4 linked regions of the Prochlorococcus marinus subsp. marinus str. CCMP1375 genome follow. Each later gene encodes a partner of the first gene's protein in a complex. Links are inferred from orthologs where the notes say so. Each region holds a gene or a part of one and is shown in the gene's direction. Other genes may lie near its edges.

Evidence for each region.
Region 2: the proteins of PRO_RS01645 (region 1) and nuoH are in contact, whole or in part, in a cryo-EM structure (PDB 6KHJ), measured with the Thermosynechococcus vestitus proteins. The link is inferred for Prochlorococcus marinus subsp. marinus str. CCMP1375 from one-to-one orthologs. Residues at the interface, in WP_126986108.1 of Thermosynechococcus vestitus: Gly6, Tyr7, Glu8, Tyr9, Phe10, Gly12, Phe13, Leu14, Ile16, Cys17, Ser18, Pro21, Ala24, Leu25, Ala27, Ser28, Leu31, Arg32, Pro33, Ser35, Arg40, Leu41, Thr42, Thr43, Tyr44, Glu45, Ile51, Gly53, Ala54, Trp55; in WP_126985484.1 of Thermosynechococcus vestitus: Gln8, Lys26, Trp29, Leu30, Pro33, Met34, Met37, Leu38, Leu83, Ile84, Phe85, Lys86, Glu87, Asp88, Val89, Leu90, Pro91, Ala92, Thr100, Ala104, Val107, Ile108, Phe111, Leu112, Tyr114, Ile115, Ile125, Ser126, Leu128, Phe133.
Region 3: the proteins of PRO_RS01645 (region 1) and PRO_RS00990 are in contact, whole or in part, in a cryo-EM structure (PDB 6ZJN), measured with the Thermus thermophilus proteins. The link is inferred for Prochlorococcus marinus subsp. marinus str. CCMP1375 from one-to-one orthologs. Residues at the interface, in WP_096411116.1 of Thermus thermophilus: Glu45, Ser46, Asn48, Pro50, Ala51, Gly52, Glu53; in WP_223903221.1 of Thermus thermophilus: Met26, Thr27, Asn29, Gly31, Pro32, His34.
Region 4: the proteins of PRO_RS01645 (region 1) and PRO_RS00915 are in contact, whole or in part, in a cryo-EM structure (PDB 7NYH), measured with the Escherichia coli proteins. The link is inferred for Prochlorococcus marinus subsp. marinus str. CCMP1375 from one-to-one orthologs.

Annotation. Positions count from the first base shown.
Region 1 is NC_005042.1:314,263-318,561, reverse strand. The notes cover bases 347-3,300. They hold PRO_RS01645 (NAD(P)H-quinone oxidoreductase subunit 3), read left to right. Parts: upstream 347-1,619; coding sequence 1,620-1,982; downstream 1,983-3,300. Other genes in these bases: PRO_RS01630 (gluconeogenesis factor YvcK family protein), read right to left, coding at 3,264-3,300; PRO_RS01635 (NAD(P)H-quinone oxidoreductase subunit J), read left to right, coding at 2,718-3,263; nuoB (NADH-quinone oxidoreductase subunit NuoB), read left to right, coding at 1,987-2,715; PRO_RS01650 (rubredoxin), read right to left, coding at 1,103-1,534; PRO_RS01655 (photosynthesis system II assembly factor Ycf48), read right to left, coding at 347-1,095. Also shown: more of PRO_RS01655, read right to left, coding at 76-346; more of PRO_RS01630, read right to left, coding at 3,301-4,299. UniProt on the Escherichia coli protein: NDH-1 shuttles electrons from NADH, via FMN and iron-sulfur (Fe-S) centers, to quinones in the respiratory chain. The immediate electron acceptor for the enzyme in this species is believed to be ubiquinone.
Region 2 is NC_005042.1:180,662-184,901, reverse strand. Bases 1,346-4,240 are described here. They hold nuoH (NADH-quinone oxidoreductase subunit NuoH), read left to right. Parts: upstream 1,346-2,181; coding sequence 2,182-3,300; downstream 3,301-4,240. Other genes in these bases: PRO_RS00915 (NADH-quinone oxidoreductase subunit J), read left to right, coding at 4,080-4,240; ndhI (NAD(P)H-quinone oxidoreductase subunit I), read left to right, coding at 3,424-4,083; PRO_RS00930 (citrate synthase), read left to right, coding at 1,346-2,112. In the rest of the region: PRO_RS00935 (DUF3352 domain-containing protein), read left to right, coding at 1-859; more of PRO_RS00930, read left to right, coding at 976-1,345. UniProt on the Escherichia coli protein: NDH-1 shuttles electrons from NADH, via FMN and iron-sulfur (Fe-S) centers, to quinones in the respiratory chain. The immediate electron acceptor for the enzyme in this species is believed to be ubiquinone.
Region 3 is NC_005042.1:193,172-197,301, forward strand. Bases 1-2,785 are described here. They hold PRO_RS00990 (NAD(P)H-quinone oxidoreductase subunit H), read left to right. Parts: upstream 1-693; coding sequence 694-1,878; downstream 1,879-2,785. Other genes in these bases: rsmH (16S rRNA (cytosine(1402)-N(4))-methyltransferase RsmH), read right to left, coding at 1-649; PRO_RS00995 (thioesterase family protein), read left to right, coding at 1,884-2,351; PRO_RS01000 (AMP-binding protein), read right to left, coding at 2,325-2,785. In the rest of the region: more of PRO_RS01000, read right to left, coding at 2,786-3,572; PRO_RS01005 (o-succinylbenzoate synthase), read right to left, coding at 3,569-4,130.
Region 4 is NC_005042.1:177,677-181,991, reverse strand. What follows is about bases 1-2,970. They hold PRO_RS00915 (NADH-quinone oxidoreductase subunit J), read left to right. Parts: upstream 1-1,169; coding sequence 1,170-1,772; downstream 1,773-2,970. Other genes in these bases: PRO_RS00905 (NAD(+) kinase), read left to right, coding at 2,148-2,970; nuoK (NADH-quinone oxidoreductase subunit NuoK), read left to right, coding at 1,805-2,131; ndhI (NAD(P)H-quinone oxidoreductase subunit I), read left to right, coding at 514-1,173; nuoH (NADH-quinone oxidoreductase subunit NuoH), read left to right, coding at 1-390. In the rest of the region: more of PRO_RS00905, read left to right, coding at 2,971-3,071; PRO_RS00900 (CYTH domain-containing protein), read left to right, coding at 3,071-3,571; PRO_RS00895 (hypothetical protein), read right to left, coding at 3,591-3,728; PRO_RS00890 (helix-turn-helix domain-containing protein), read right to left, coding at 3,818-4,099; PRO_RS00885 (methylenetetrahydrofolate reductase), read left to right, coding at 4,180-4,315. UniProt on the Escherichia coli protein: NDH-1 shuttles electrons from NADH, via FMN and iron-sulfur (Fe-S) centers, to quinones in the respiratory chain. The immediate electron acceptor for the enzyme in this species is believed to be ubiquinone.

The DNA of each region.
Region 1 (4,299 bases):
TACTAACAAGGGTGTATCTAAAGTTAGGGCAGGTGTATCAGCATGGTTACAGAGCGTTGTGCATTGGGCACCTAATTATGAATATCCAACCCATCGCAAAACATGCCCTCTTTCCCCTAATACAAAGCCTTTAGGAGGATTGCCATTAGGATTCTTGAGGAAAAATATGCGAATAAAGTTTGTTGGTGTTGCGTAACCAATTGGATCTTTTTCCCAACTATTTCCATCATCTTTGCTCACTAAAAGTGTCCCATTTCCTCCTCCTGCCCAAATATTTCCTTCAGGATCCCAAGCCATATCCATATAGTTATACCCATTAACTAAAGGAATAATCGGCTTAGACCAACTTTCATAGTCTCCGGAAGCATCATTTAGTCGAATCTCAGCTCCACGAGAAAGCATCCACAATTGACCATCAGGTTTAAACCCTAAAGTTTGAACTCTTTTACTACTAGCTCTTTGATGAGACTGCCAAGCTTGATCTGTTTTATCTAAAGTGACAAAGAAATTTCCCAAGCTACTAACGCTGACATAAGTTCCATCTTCTTTTCGGCGTAAATCACGTACTCCTCCGGAAGCTTCGGCAACCCTTCCTTCCCAATTCTTGCCTCCATCAGTCGTCCGATATACAGCCCCAGCAGTGGTAGCTAATTCAGCAGAAGATGTATCAAGGGTAGTAATCAAATAAGGATTTCCAGGCAACTGACTTCCTAGAGATAGCCTTGTCCAATTTTTCCCAGCATCTTCACTATGTAAAACCAAATTAGGTTGTCCCACGATCCAGCCTTCATCTTCTTTAAAATCAATGCTCATCAATCTAAAATTTTCTTCAGCAGGAATATCCAAATCTCTTTCTTCCCAAGTAGATCCTCCATCAGTTGTTTCAAGAATTAGTCTGTTTGCTCCAACTAAGAAGCCATGATTGTCATCCACGAATGCAATATCAAGAGGATTGTCATCATTGGCTAATTCAATCTCTTCCCAAGGACTACTTGATTGGACGGGGATTCTTGTTGTTGTTACGCAACCACTTAGGCCTAGCCCAAGTACGAAAATCAGAATCAAGTTAAAGGAAAATTTAATTAAACGATTCATAGGAGCCTTAATGCAGTGAATAAAGGGATAAGAAACAAGCAGCAGCAAAAGCTAAACCACCAAAAATAAGGACATTCTTTTGACCTGGAGGAAGAGTGTTAAAGCCAAAGCCATAAACAACGTTCTCTTCGAAACCATCACTAGGTTTAAATTTAGCGCCTATATCTTTGTAAGCAGAATATTTTGATCTACAAACTGGGCATCGAAACTTTGTCTGATCAATGTCCAAGAAAGAGGTGCCTGGTGAAATTTTATATTTCTTCAGCCCTTCCTTAGGATCATAAACATACCCACAATCTGTGCATTCAAATCGATTGAGGCTAAGATCCTCTTTGAGATCAGTAACTTCATGATCTGAGGTTTTCTCTGCATTAATAGGACTTTGGCCAATTTTATTGGCTTCTGTCTGATCTAATGCAGGTTTTAGTTCATCGCTCACCGTTTGCAGTCTCACACAACCCAACTCTATCGAGGAAAGTGACCTTAAGTGAGTGCCAAACTAATAATCAAGTATTTAATGCCCAATGTTTACTCTCCCAGGCTACGATGCATTTCTTGGTTTCCTTTTAATATCAGCAGCTGTTCCTGCTCTAGCGTTAGTAACAAACAAGCTAATTTCTCCAAAAAGTCAGCCTGGTGAAAGAGAACTTACCTATGAATCTGGGATGGAACCCATTGGAGGGGCTTGGATTCAATTTAATATTCGCTATTACATGTTTGCCCTAGTTTTCGTTATTTTTGATGTTGAAACAGTATTTCTTTATCCATGGGCAGTTGCATTTCATAAACTTGGCTTATTAGCATTTATAGAAGCACTCATTTTTATTTCAATTTTGATAGTTGCACTAGCATATGCTTGGAGAAAAGGAGCACTTGAATGGAGCTGATTCATTGAATAACATTCCTTCAATAGAAGCTGTAAAAGACATTCGTTCAGGAACATGTGGTCCTGTTGCTGCTCCAGCGGTTACATCCGATTTAAGTGAAAATATTATTCTCACTAGCTTGGATGATCTCCATAATTGGGCAAGGTTAAGCAGCCTATGGCCTCTGTTATATGGAACTGCATGTTGTTTCATTGAATTTGCTGCTCTAATTGGTTCTAGATTTGATTTTGATCGATTCGGATTAGTCCCTAGAAGTTCCCCAAGACAAGCTGATCTTTTAATTGTGGCTGGGACTGTAACTATGAAAATGGCACCTGCATTAGTAAGGCTTTACGAGCAAATGCCAGATCCTAAATATGTTATTGCAATGGGCGCTTGCACTATTACAGGGGGAATGTTTAGTGCTGACTCAACTACTGCTGTTAGAGGAGTTGATAAATTAATTCCAGTAGACCTTTATTTACCTGGATGTCCACCTAGGCCAGAAGCAATTTTTGATGCAGTTATCAAACTCCGTAAAAAAGTAGGAAATGAATCTTTTCTTGAAAGAAAAAAAATAACTCAAACACACCGTTATTTCACAATCACTCATAAAATGAAAAGGATTAATCCATTAGTAAATGGATCTTACTTAAATGCAAAGACTCAAAAAGCAGCTTTAAAAGCAGGGGATGATATATCACTTCCCACAAAGTCTGAATCAATTGAAACCACAACTAAAGAGTTGAATTAATTATGAATGAAGAATTAGATAAAAAAATAACAGAAGAAACTAATCAGGAAGTCTTAGAGCCTCAAAGAGGACCAATCAGTGAATTATTGTGCAAAGAAGGGTTGGAACATACTGTCAACGAAGTTGACCATATAGGGATTGAAATCATTAGTGTAAAGCCCGAATTTCTTTTAGATATTATTGTGAGTTTAAAAAATAATGGCTTTAATTATCTAGAATGTCAAGGTGGATATGATGAGGGCCCAGGTTTAAACATTGTCTGTTTTTACCATTTAATTGCAATAGAAAATTATAAGGATAGTGATAAGCCAAGAGAGGTTAGGGTGAAAGTATTTTTAAATAGAGATGGGGATCTAAAAGTCCCTTCACTTTATAAGATATTCCGAGGTTCTGATTGGCAAGAGAGAGAAACTTATGACATGTTTGGAGTAAATTTTGTTGATCATCCTCATCCTAAAAGGTTATTGATGCCAGAAGATTGGAAAGGGTGGCCATTAAGGAAAGACTATATACAACCAGACTTTTATGAAATGCAAGATGCATATTAATTACGCATCTCTTTTATACTTTTTATAAAAGCGCATCACTGCTAAAGATAGTTTCCTAGGATCATGCCTTAAAACAGACTTAGATATTATTTTTGATTCCTGTAATGATGCTTTGAATAATCTATAACCTTGAGATCTAAGCCTATTCCAATCACATATAACAGGCTCAGCTCCTCTAGAAAGATAATATTCAAGCAAAGCAGATGGTGGTAATTCTTTTTGTGCAAGAATCGAATTAAAGATTCTCCTTGTAACACCAAAACTTGCTAACTGAGCCTCAATTGCTCTGATATGCCCTGCCAAGTCGAGTCCATCAGTCTCACCAGGTTGCGTCATTAGATTACATATATATAGCTTTGGAGCCTTACTCCTTTGAATTGCTTCAACAATCTCAGGTACAAGTAAATTAGGTAAAAGAGATGTATACAAACTCCCAGGCCCAAGAACAATTAACTCGGCATTTTCGATTGCTTCTATTGCGCTTGGCAATGCTGGAGGCTGCTCTGGATAACAGCCAATTCTAATAATTGGTGACCTTACATTACCTATAGCTGACTCCCCTTCAATTCGTTCACCATTTTCAAGTTCAGCCCATAAACGAACATCAGCATTTGTAGCTGGAACAACTTGGCCTTGTACAGCAAGAACACGACTAGAAGCAGTAATTGCAGTTTCTAAATTCCCTGTGATGGAAGTCAAAGCTGACAAGAAAAGGTTGCCGAAGCTATGCCCAACCAGACCTGTTCCTGATGAAAATCGATATTGGAAAAGCCTAGTTAAAAGTGATTCTTCTGTAGATAAAGCTGCTAAACAATTTCTAATGTCACCAGGAGGTTGAACACCTAATTCTCTTCTTAAAATGCCACTACTACCGCCATCATCTGCAACAGTAACAATAGCGGTTATTCGACTGCTATACCTTTTCAACCCTTGAAGCAATGCGGAGAGGCCTGTACCGCCTCCAATAGCAACAATATTCGGCCCCCTATTAAGCTTACTTTTAGCTCGCAAAGCATCTATTAAAACATCATCCTTT
Region 2 (4,240 bases), 130 kb from region 1 along the record:
CTTAGAAGTTCCTCAAAATATTGCTCAAAAAGTAGATTTAAATGGGTTTGTAGCTTCAATTATTCCTAAAGGAAAAAATATTTACATAGATAGCAAGTTTAAATTCAAAGAACAATTAGAATCAAAAGAGATTGTGAATAAAAATGAAATAAATTTATTCGGAGAAGAGATCTATAATTCTAATGATATTGCAATAATAAATAATACTCAACAGATCTTAAATGACAATAGTTCTGATATTTACTCTCTATTGATTGGAAAAGCATTACGACAATATCTTATTAATCTAGAATCTCCTATAGCTACAAACTTAATCGAATTAAGTAAAGGGCAATTAGTCTTAATTAACAAAGAAAGTGGATGGTTAATAAAATCACTAGACTTTTCTCTAATTCCAATAGTTGATCAAATTCTTATCAGTCAAAATTTTGTTAAATCAACACTTAATATCAAAGATAAAGACATTACAGTCTGGAATAAGCTAGAGACAATTAAAAGGGGAGATGGTTATATTTTATCTCCTAAAATAGGGATAATTTTATCTAAAGATTCCAATAAACTATTATGGACTAATACATTGTCTTCGCTTGACAAAGAAAATAATTCCAAATCAATAGTAGAAAGAAGTAATATATTAAAAAACTCAGAATTCAATAATTTTATAACTGTCAAACAACAATTATCTCTTGGACAAAGGTCCTCTCAAAAAATATTGAACCATTGGAAACCTTGGCAACTGCTAAAAACAGTTGCAAGCAAATCATCACTCCCAAATATAAACAGATTAAATTTAGCCCTTGGGGAAGAAGAAGCAGAAGACTCAATATTAAAGGTTCGTGGAATGCTGTCTATTGATTAGGAGATTGTTCTTGACTTAAATTATGCGCAGAATTAATGAACTGCTTTTGCGGTTATGTTTATGAATAGCACGAGTTGGAGCAAAAGGCTATAGACAATCAAAATGATCCCTGCAACATGGTTTTAAAGCCTGGTCTCGAAGGTGTACCCGTTACACAATCAGCTATCTGTGACATTAATGGCCTTAAAGGAGAGCTGAAATATAGGGGTTATTCAATTGCGGAGTTAGCGGCTAAAAGCAGCTTTTTAGAAACCACTTATCTTCTCATCTGGGGAGATCTCCCAAGCTCAAAGCAACTAAGGGAATTCGAAGATGCAATACAAATGCATCGCAGACTGAGCTTCAGAGTTCGAGACATGATGAAGTGCTTCCCTGCGACTGGCCATCCTATGGATGCCCTGCAATCAAGCGCTGCATCGCTAGGCCTATTTTATTCAAGAAGAGCCATTGACAACCCTCAATATATTTACGATGCAGTAGTAAGGCTAATTGCAAAAATCCCAACAATGGTTGCAGCTTTTCAGCTGATCAGAAAAGGACAAGATCCCATACAACCTCGAGACGATTTACCTTATTCAGCGAACTTTCTTTATATGTTGACTGAAAGGGAACCTGACCCCCTCGCAGCCAGAGTATTCGATAGATGCTTAATACTTCATGCAGAACACAGTTTAAATGCAAGTACATTTAGTGCCCGAGTTACAGCAAGCACTTTGACTGACCCCTATGCAGTTGTTGCTTCAGCTGTTGGCACCCTTGCTGGGCCTTTGCATGGTGGTGCAAATGAGGATGTAATTGCAATGCTTGAAGAGATTGGCGCACCTGAAAATGCTAGGAATTATTTAAAACAAGCAATTGATCAGAAAAGCAAAATAATGGGTTTTGGGCATAGGGAATATAAAGTCAAAGATCCTAGAGCGACACTTTTGCAAGGATTTGCAGAAGACCTATTTGCAAGATTTGGGAAAGATGAAATGTATGACGTAGCTAGATCAGTGGAAGAAGAAGCCTCTCCATTACTAGGGCCAAGAGGTATATATCCAAATGTTGACTTTTACTCAGGTCTGGTATATCGAAAGTTAGGAATCCCAAGAGATTTATTTACTCCAATTTTTGCCATTTCGCGCGTGGCTGGCTGGCTAGCCCATTGGCGTGAACAACTAAGTGCTAATCGTATTTTCAGACCAACACAAATTTACACTGGCAAGAAAACCAGAGCTTGGTGCGCATTAGAAGAACGGAATAAAAACTAATACGAGTAAATTAAAATTACCTAATTAACCTCAATGTTCACTACTCTTAAAACAGTTTTAGTTGCTGAAGTGAATACAGGCTTGGATCTTGAAGTGAGTTTCAACCATCTTCTGCAAGATATGGGCTTATCTTCAACCATTTCTCATTTGCTTTGGTTGCCATTACCAATGCTTTTAGTGTTAACTGCGGCGTTAATAGGGGTACTTGTAACCGTATGGCTCGAAAGAAAAATCTCAGCGGCAGCTCAACAAAGAATTGGGCCAGAGTATGCAGGAGCTTTAGGCATTCTTCAACCAATGGCGGATGGCTTGAAATTATTGGTCAAGGAAGACATTATTCCTGACAAGGCTGATAACCTGCTCTTCACTCTTGGGCCAGTTTTAGTCTTAATTCCAGTAATACTTTCTTGGTTAATTATTCCTTTTGGCCAAAACTTACTTATTAGTAATGTCGGCATAGGAATTTTTTTATGGATTGCATTAAGTAGTATTCAGCCTATTGGACTATTGATGAGTGGATATGCATCAAATAACAAGTATTCACTTCTAGGCGGATTAAGAGCTGCAGCACAATCAATAAGTTATGAAATCCCACTTGCTTTAGCAGTTCTAGCAATCGTGATGATGAGTAACTCGCTAAGCACTATTGACATTGTTAATCAACAAAATACTCTTGGTTTCTTGAGCTGGAATATATGGAGACAACCAGTAGGCTTTTTAATTTTTTGGATATGTGCTCTAGCAGAATGCGAAAGATTGCCTTTTGATCTTCCTGAAGCAGAAGAAGAATTAGTAGCTGGATATCAAACTGAATATGCAGGTATGAAATTCGCGTTATTTTATTTAGGAAGCTACATTAACCTAGTTTTATCATCATTATTAGTCTCAGTTCTTTATTTAGGAGGTTGGGGTTTTCCCATACCAGTTGAATTAATAGCTAATACTCTGCATCAATCAATCAATTCGCCTGTCATTCAAATCATTACTGCTTCATTAGGAATAGTAATGACAGTATTTAAGACATATCTTTTAGTTTTCTTAGCAATATTACTTAGATGGACAACTCCTAGAGTGCGAATTGATCAATTACTAGATCTAGGCTGGAAATTCTTATTGCCAATTTCACTAGTCAATTTGCTATTTACAGCTGCATTAAAACTAGTCTTCCCTTTTGCCTTTGGTGGATAAGATCAATTTAAGGAATTAGCAATTGAAGACAATTTACATTTTTAAAAATAAAGGCGCTTATTTCTCTCAAAACCCCTGTAAGATTTGACCATTAGGTTTACCAAGTAATTAGATAACACACCAATGGGTACCTTTTTTCAAAAAATAGCTGACTACAGTAAAGATGCAGTAAGTGCAGGCAAATACCTATTACAAGGCTTAGCAGTAACTTTTGACCATATGCGTAGAAGACCTATAACTGTCCAATATCCATATGAAAAATTAATTCCTTCAGAAAGATATAGAGGAAGGATTCATTATGAATTCGACAAATGCATAGCCTGCGAAGTATGCGTAAGAGTGTGCCCAATTAATCTTCCTGTAGTTGATTGGGTAATGAATAAAGAAACAAAAAAGAAAGAGCTTCGCAATTACTCTATTGATTTTGGGGTATGTATTTTTTGTGGAAATTGTGTGGAGTATTGCCCAACTAATTGTCTATCTATGACAGAAGAATATGAACTCGCTGCATTTGATAGGCATAGTCTTAATTTTGACAATGTAGCTTTAGGGAGACTTCCAACAAGTGTTACTTCAGATCCATCAGTAATGCCGTTAAGAGAGCTTGGATATCTCCCAGAAGGAGTTATGGACCCACACGAATTGCCAAAAGATAGCTCACGAGCAGGTAAGTTACCAATCGAAATAATGGATTGGATGAAAAATAAAGAATCAAATAAAAGCGAAGATAATAACTTAGATATTAATATTAACTCTTTAAAAGTAGAGAAAGATTCAAAATGAATATAGCGAATAGTACAGAGCAAATATGCTTTCTTATTCTTGCAAGTGTAATTATTAGTGGAAGCCTAGGAGTTGTATTAATAGAGAATATTGTGTATTCAGCTTTTTTACTTGGTGGCGTATTTATGTCAGTTGCAGGTTTATACCTTCTATTAAA
Region 3 (4,130 bases), 120 kb from region 1 along the record:
CTTGAAAAGTTCTAGTTGCAGGATGAATGCGTCCATTGCGCATTTTAGGTGGATAGCATCCTGCTATTGCATAAGCAAGAGCTGATGTACCTTCATAAGGACCGTTTGCTGATAAATCTTGTTTGATTCGTCTAGCAATTCTTCTAGAAAATTTTTCTTCTCCATATTTATAAATTAAATCAGCGAGAGCTTTTTCTTCTGTCTTTTCTAATAACTCATCAGCTTTTAGACCTTTCTTGGGATTCATTCGCATATCTAGAGGACCATTTAAACGAAAACTAAACCCTCTTTTCGCTTCATCAATTTGTGGACTACTCACACCTAGATCAGCTAATACAAAAGCAACTTCTTCTTGAGGAACAAAATCTGCAAAATTTGATGAAATAATTTCCGCCCTTGAACCAAAATGGAGAAGTTGCTTTGATGCTGCATCGATGGCGCTTGGGTCTTGATCTAACCCTGTGATATGAAGACTTGGAAAACCCTTAAGAATCAAGGCAGAATGCCCTCCTCCTCCAATTGTTGCATCAATAAGTTTTCCTTTAATTAGTAATTCTGAAGGAAGTTTGGCAATAGCTTCAAGCACTTGATTAACCAAAACAGGTGTGTGTTTGAATTTCGATGTGACAATCTTGGATTCTTCTTTCATGACTAGTTCCTAATATCTAAGTATTCCTTTATATGTTTGGCCCCATGTCGCAGCTGGAAACGCGAACGGAGCCAATGGTGGTGAATTTCGGTCCCCATCATCCTTCGATGCATGGTGTGCTGCGCTTAGTAGTCACACTAGATGGTGAAGATGTAATTGATTGTGAGCCAGTTATTGGATACCTACATCGTGGGATGGAGAAAATTGCTGAAAATCGAACAAATGTAATGTTTGTTCCATATGTAAGCCGGATGGATTATGCAGCGGGAATGTTTTATGAAGCAATAGTTGTAAATGCTCCAGAGCGGTTGGCCAATATTTCTATACCTAAGCGAGCAAGCTATATACGTGTATTAATGCTTGAACTTAACAGGATTGCTAATCATCTTCTTTGGTTAGGACCTTTTTTGGCTGATGTTGGTGCTCAAACTCCATTTTTTTATATTTTTCGAGAGCGTGAAATGATTTATGACCTTTGGGAAGCAGCGACAGGTCAACGTTTGATAAATAATAATTTCTTTCGGATTGGTGGTGTGGCTTGTGATTTGCCATGGGGATGGCTGGAAAAATGCAAGGATTTTTGTGATTGGTTTGGACCAAAAATTGATGAATATGAAAAATTAATTACCAATAATCCAATTTTTCGACGTCGAATCGAAGGCCTTGGTTCTATCTCTAAAGAGAAAGCGATTAATTGGAGTCTTTCTGGACCAATGTTGAGAGCATCTGGAGTGCCTTGGGATTTGAGGAAGGTTGATCATTATGAATGTTATGACGATTTTGATTGGAATATAGCGATTGCTGAGGAAGGTGATTGTTATGCGAGATATCGAGTACGAATTGAAGAGATGCGTCAATCTCTAAGGATCTTAAGACAAGCTTGTGAAATGATACCTGGGGGACCTACCGAAAATTTAGAGGCTTCTAGAATCGCGGAAGGAAAAAATAGCCCTTTCGCAGGTTTTGATTTTCAATATGTTGCAAAGAAAGTCGCTCCTACGTTCAAAATTCCTAATGGAGAGCTTTATACACGTTTAGAATCAGGGAAGGGGGAAATAGGTGTGTTTATCCAAGGTAATAATGATGTTACTCCTTGGAGATTTAAAATACGTGCTGCTGATTTAAATAACTTGCAAATTCTTCCTCATATTTTAAAAGGTGCAAAAGTAGCTGACATAATGGCAATTCTTGGTTCAATAGACGTCATTATGGGTTCAGTGGACCGCTGATTATTTTGCAATCTAAAACCCTACAAAACTGGTTGCACTTGCAACGTATTGTTCGTTTTGGTGATACAGACGCAGCAGGTGTTATCCATTTTCATCAGTTGTTGAGATGGTCTCATGAAGCTTGGGAAGAAAGCTTAGATAGATATGGACTCAAAGCAGTAGATGTATTCCCTTCTTCATTAGGCATATCAACTTCAACTTCAGTAGCTTTACCAATAGTGCATTGTGAAGCCGATTTTTTCTTGCCTATTGGAATAGGAGATAAGTTGAATGTTCAACTTGTACCAGTTAGATTAAATATAGGAAGTTTTGAAGTTCAATTTACATTTCAAAGAAGAGAGCAGAATGTTGCTGTGGCTTTAGTACGACATCGATCAATTGACTCAGATTCACGTCGCTTATGTGATCTCCCTGAAGGAATTGATAGATGGTTAGAAGCATCTTCTTTACATAGAGGTGTTAGTGCGATTTAGCTTGATTACCCAGGACTTCCATTTATTTATTTCCCATTTTCCTAATATATTTGTAGAAAGAGCAGGGCAGTGATACCAAGCACTTGGTCTTTCTATGGAAGACCACTCTTTGACAATTTGCTTAAGACTTGCAAATGATTTTTTTAGATCATGATCGTTCTGGGAGTTTTTTAGTCTAACTAATGCTATTAAGCGTTCTCCCCATTCTTCATCTTTAATAGTTGTCAGTAAAATTGCTTCAATAGCTATTTTTCTTTTAATTGCAGCATCTAGCAATCTAACTTGCAATTTTTCTGGAAAAATTATTTCCCCTCCAGAATTAATAGCTGTATCTTGTCTACCAATAATTTTGAGTTGCTGTACATGATTTTGAATTAATAACTCTGCCACATCTCCTGATTCCCACCATCCTTCTTCATTAGCAATTGAACTTATAGTTCCATCTGCTTTTATACATTTAGCCAGTCTTTGTGTACGTATTTGTAATGTATTCCCCGTCCCAAGCCGTAATTCTATGTCGTTTAATGGCTCTCCTGAAGAATTTTGACCCGTCAGGAAATCTTCTGGCGTTTGGATAGTTACCATAGCAGTTGTTTCTGTTGTTCCATAACAAGGTGCCAAACGAAGATTTAATGCTCTTGAGGCTTTTGCCAAGGCTTTTGAGATAGGAGCTCCTCCGACCCAAATAATTGAACATGATTGCAGCCAACGTACTCCAGCAGGACTTTTAATTAGTCGAGTTAGTTGAGTTGGTACTAATGATGTAATCCTTATAGCCTGATGATGACCCTTTAGAGAATTGCATTTTTCTTCTAATTGGCTTGGATTATGCATTGTTTTTGCTTCTATCCAGATGTGTTTAGCACCCCAACAACGACTTCTCCACCATGGAAGAAGTCCGCTTACATGATGTAGTGGTAAGGCATTGAGAATTTGACAATCAACAGGGTTTAACCCTTGCCCTTTTAGCCACTGACTTGTTGCAATTGCGGATTGATTTAGATGGCTCACATGATGTAGACATTGTTGATAACTTCCCGTACTGCCACCTCCCCTAATAATTATGCCTGGTCCTGGGGGTAATTCGGAGCTTATAAACTGCTCTGATTGGTTTTTGGTTTTTAATATGACCCAAGAACCTTTTTCGAATTCATCGGCTACTCGATTAGCGCATTCTTCGTGATTATGATCATTACAAATTATTGAAAAAAGATTACTCATGCAGCCTCCCAGACCAGTTGAGGGTTCTGACAAAAAAGAGGACCTTTTGGGCACCAACCTGGAGCTAGGCCAGGTTGGGTAGGAGTTAGGCCTCTGAGTTGCAATGCTGCAAAATGTTCAATCCAACGTTTTCCTATGCCGGTTTCAAAGGATGTACTGATAGATATATAGCTATTTTTTTCCTTGAACTCTTTGAGCAAAATACGAGGATCTCCTTCTATTAATGGTCGACGTATTTGCCAACCTGTCCATGATTTGCGTAAAGATGGGTTATATATCAAAGATTCATCTAAGGCAATAGGGAGCATTTGAGCTAATTCATTCATGCCTTCAATATCATCAACAGCGAGTGGCTGTTCGAGCCATTCAATCCTTGCCTCATTTTGCAATGCTTGAGCCCATTCATGAGCTTGAATACGGTTTAAACCCCCATTTGCGTCAATCCTTAGACGTGTATTCTCTGGGAGTAGAAACAGTATCTTTTTAAGTAGGTTTAGATCTGAGTCGCTTGATGTATTTCTGATTTTCCATTTAAAAGTTAATTCTTTTTGAGTTTCT
Region 4 (4,315 bases), 140 kb from region 1 along the record:
GGATATCAAACTGAATATGCAGGTATGAAATTCGCGTTATTTTATTTAGGAAGCTACATTAACCTAGTTTTATCATCATTATTAGTCTCAGTTCTTTATTTAGGAGGTTGGGGTTTTCCCATACCAGTTGAATTAATAGCTAATACTCTGCATCAATCAATCAATTCGCCTGTCATTCAAATCATTACTGCTTCATTAGGAATAGTAATGACAGTATTTAAGACATATCTTTTAGTTTTCTTAGCAATATTACTTAGATGGACAACTCCTAGAGTGCGAATTGATCAATTACTAGATCTAGGCTGGAAATTCTTATTGCCAATTTCACTAGTCAATTTGCTATTTACAGCTGCATTAAAACTAGTCTTCCCTTTTGCCTTTGGTGGATAAGATCAATTTAAGGAATTAGCAATTGAAGACAATTTACATTTTTAAAAATAAAGGCGCTTATTTCTCTCAAAACCCCTGTAAGATTTGACCATTAGGTTTACCAAGTAATTAGATAACACACCAATGGGTACCTTTTTTCAAAAAATAGCTGACTACAGTAAAGATGCAGTAAGTGCAGGCAAATACCTATTACAAGGCTTAGCAGTAACTTTTGACCATATGCGTAGAAGACCTATAACTGTCCAATATCCATATGAAAAATTAATTCCTTCAGAAAGATATAGAGGAAGGATTCATTATGAATTCGACAAATGCATAGCCTGCGAAGTATGCGTAAGAGTGTGCCCAATTAATCTTCCTGTAGTTGATTGGGTAATGAATAAAGAAACAAAAAAGAAAGAGCTTCGCAATTACTCTATTGATTTTGGGGTATGTATTTTTTGTGGAAATTGTGTGGAGTATTGCCCAACTAATTGTCTATCTATGACAGAAGAATATGAACTCGCTGCATTTGATAGGCATAGTCTTAATTTTGACAATGTAGCTTTAGGGAGACTTCCAACAAGTGTTACTTCAGATCCATCAGTAATGCCGTTAAGAGAGCTTGGATATCTCCCAGAAGGAGTTATGGACCCACACGAATTGCCAAAAGATAGCTCACGAGCAGGTAAGTTACCAATCGAAATAATGGATTGGATGAAAAATAAAGAATCAAATAAAAGCGAAGATAATAACTTAGATATTAATATTAACTCTTTAAAAGTAGAGAAAGATTCAAAATGAATATAGCGAATAGTACAGAGCAAATATGCTTTCTTATTCTTGCAAGTGTAATTATTAGTGGAAGCCTAGGAGTTGTATTAATAGAGAATATTGTGTATTCAGCTTTTTTACTTGGTGGCGTATTTATGTCAGTTGCAGGTTTATACCTTCTATTAAATGCAAGCTTTGTTGCAGCAGCACAAGTATTGGTTTATGTAGGTGCTGTAAATGTGCTCATTCTTTTCGCAATAATGTTAGTCAATAAGCGAGAAGAGCTAAAGCCTATAGCAGGATTGCAAATAAGAAGATTTTTCTCTGGATGTGTTTGTGCTGGCCTTCTTGCTCTTTTGTTTAGAGTAAATTTAACTACAAAGTGGGCAACACCAGGTCCCCAAGCTATAGGAGAGGAAGCGACAGAACGTATTGGCGAGCATTTATTTACTGATTATCTACTACCTTTCGAATTAGCCTCTGTACTTTTGTTAATGGCAATGATAGGTGCAATAGTATTAGCTAGAAGAGATGTATTTCTTACAGAAGAGGAGAAGCTTGGTGAAAGAGCAGGCAATATTATAGACAACAAAAGCAAGGCTATTCTTATTGATCAATCAACTGAGTGATCAATGAATTTTTTCAAAATTGATTATTATTTATGAATCCAAATACAGTTCCTATTCCTTTAGAAGCTTACTTATTAATTGCATCTATGCTTTTTTGCATTGGTGTTTGGGGTCTAATTAATAGCAGGAATGCTGTTAGAGTTTTGATGAGCATAGAACTGATGTTGAATGCTGTAAATATAAATCTAATGGCATTTTCATCGTATATAGATGGGAATCTAATCCGTGGTCAAGTGTTTACAGTTTTTGTAATTACTGTAGCAGCTGCAGAAGCAGCTGTAGGCCTTGCTATTTTACTTTCACTATATAGAAATAGAACAACAGTCGATATGGAAAGTTTTAATTTATTGAAGTGGTAAGCAACCCAAGAAAATAATGAAGCTTGAATTAATATGGGTAATATATAAGTCAGGTAGCAAATCTGCAAAAGAAGAAGCTTTATTATGTTCAAGAAATATTGAATCTTTAGGAATAAAAGTTATTACTGCTGAAAGTGGTCCTTTATTAAATACTTGCAACAATATTCTAAACCCAAACAAGCAAATTCCTACACTAGTTATTGTTCTTGGAGGAGATGGGACAGTGCTTGGTGCAGCTCGACACCTAGCAATGTATGAAGTTCCAATATTAAGTTTTAATGTTGGAGGCAACCTGGGTTTTTTAACGCATGATCGTCAATTATTAAAAGATGAAAGTCTTTGGTCAAGGATTCAGGAAGATCAATTTGCAATTGAAAGTCGTATGATGCTGAAAGGACGTGTAGAATCATATTTAGATACTAATGATGTAGGTAAGAAAGAAAACTTTTTTTGGGCATTAAATGATATTTATTTTCGTTCATGCAGTGAAGATATTTCCCCAACATGCACTCTTGAACTTAAAATTGATGACGAAGATGTAGATATATATAGAGGTGATGGAGTTATTTTATCTACACCTACTGGATCCACCGCATATTCTATGGCTACAGGTGGGCCTATTCTTCACCCTGGTATAGAAGCCATCATTGTTAGCGCAATTTGTCCAATGAGCCTATCCAGCCGCCCTATTGTGGTCCCTGCAGGCTCTAGGCTAATCATTAAGCCAGTGGGGAATAAGAATCAAAGAGTCAATATTTGGCAAGATGGAGTAAGTAGTGCTTTGATGCAAAAAGGAGAACAATGCGTCATCGAAAAGGCAAGAAATCATGCTCAAATGTTAATCCTTGAACAAAGCCCTTCTTACTTCAGAACACTTACGCAAAAACTTCATTGGGCTGGAAGCTTAGTTGATAATCAAAATAAAATGGCCCCAAAATAATGGCTCTTGAAATCGAGCGACGTTTCATTATTAAAGGAAATGAATGGAAAGCTTTTATAAAACAAAGTCAAGAATTAGAGCAAGGTTATTTCTCGACAAATTTTGAAGAATGGATTGTGCGAATGAGAATGATTGATCGCAAGAAATCTCAAATAACTCTAAAAGCCCTAGCAGGAAAAATGTCAACCCATGAATTCGAATACTCCATTCCATTAGAAGATGCTGTTTTCATGTGGAATCTAATCTCAAAAAAATTAAAGAAAAAACGTTATTTTCTGAATTTTGGACCTGGATCATGGGTAGTTGATTGCTTTGAAGGAAGCAATTTTCCACTAGTACTTGCAGAGGTGGAATTGAATTCAGAGAAGGTATTATTCGAACAACCTAGTTGGTGCAGCCAAGAAGTAACAGGAATTAAAAAATTAAGTAATGCCTCACTTGCTCAGTATCCAATAACAGATTGGTCTCAAAAAGAACGGCTGACCTTCCAAATCCACTAGATAAAAAACCGAATTTGCTTTAGATTCTCTTTATATTTAAGTCCGTCGTTGGATGGCCTTCTAAAACACTTAATAATTCAGGAGAATTGGCTTTGTATGGTTTGTATGACATAGACGGAATACTCCGTTTTACAGGCTCAGACAGAGAGTCCTGCATGGCATATGCGGAACTCCTTGATATTGGATTAGGAGACTATTGTTTAATGGATTTACCAGATTCAAAGCAATTAGAGATAAAGCGTCGAGCTAAACCGGCTCAGGGTCATCTTCATCAGGCAAAGAACAACAATTAAAACCATCTCGACAAATCTTTCCATGATCCATTGCCCAGTTCAAAAGAGCTACGCGATTTTTGGATCCTGTTTTTGTAAACATATTACTAACGTGGTTATCAACGGTGCGCTTACTAATAGTTAACTTTTGAGCAATCTCCTGATTAGTTAATCCACTAGCCACTAGCTCAATAATCTCCATCTCTCTTGCTGAGAGAGACATTTGAACCGAATTGGAGAAATCTCCTGAAAACATGCCCTCCATCACAACCTATTTAATTCATATTACGCAAGCTAGGGTCATTGATAAGTAATAGTAATTTTCTAATAAGAAAATTGAATTCCATTCTGCAACAATCTCTAGAAGCAAGTGAAATAACCATCACTGCTGAAGTAATGCCTCCAAGAGGAGGTGACCCCTCTAAAACCATTGCTGCTGCAAAGAGTTTAAGTGGATTTGTGCACGCAATCA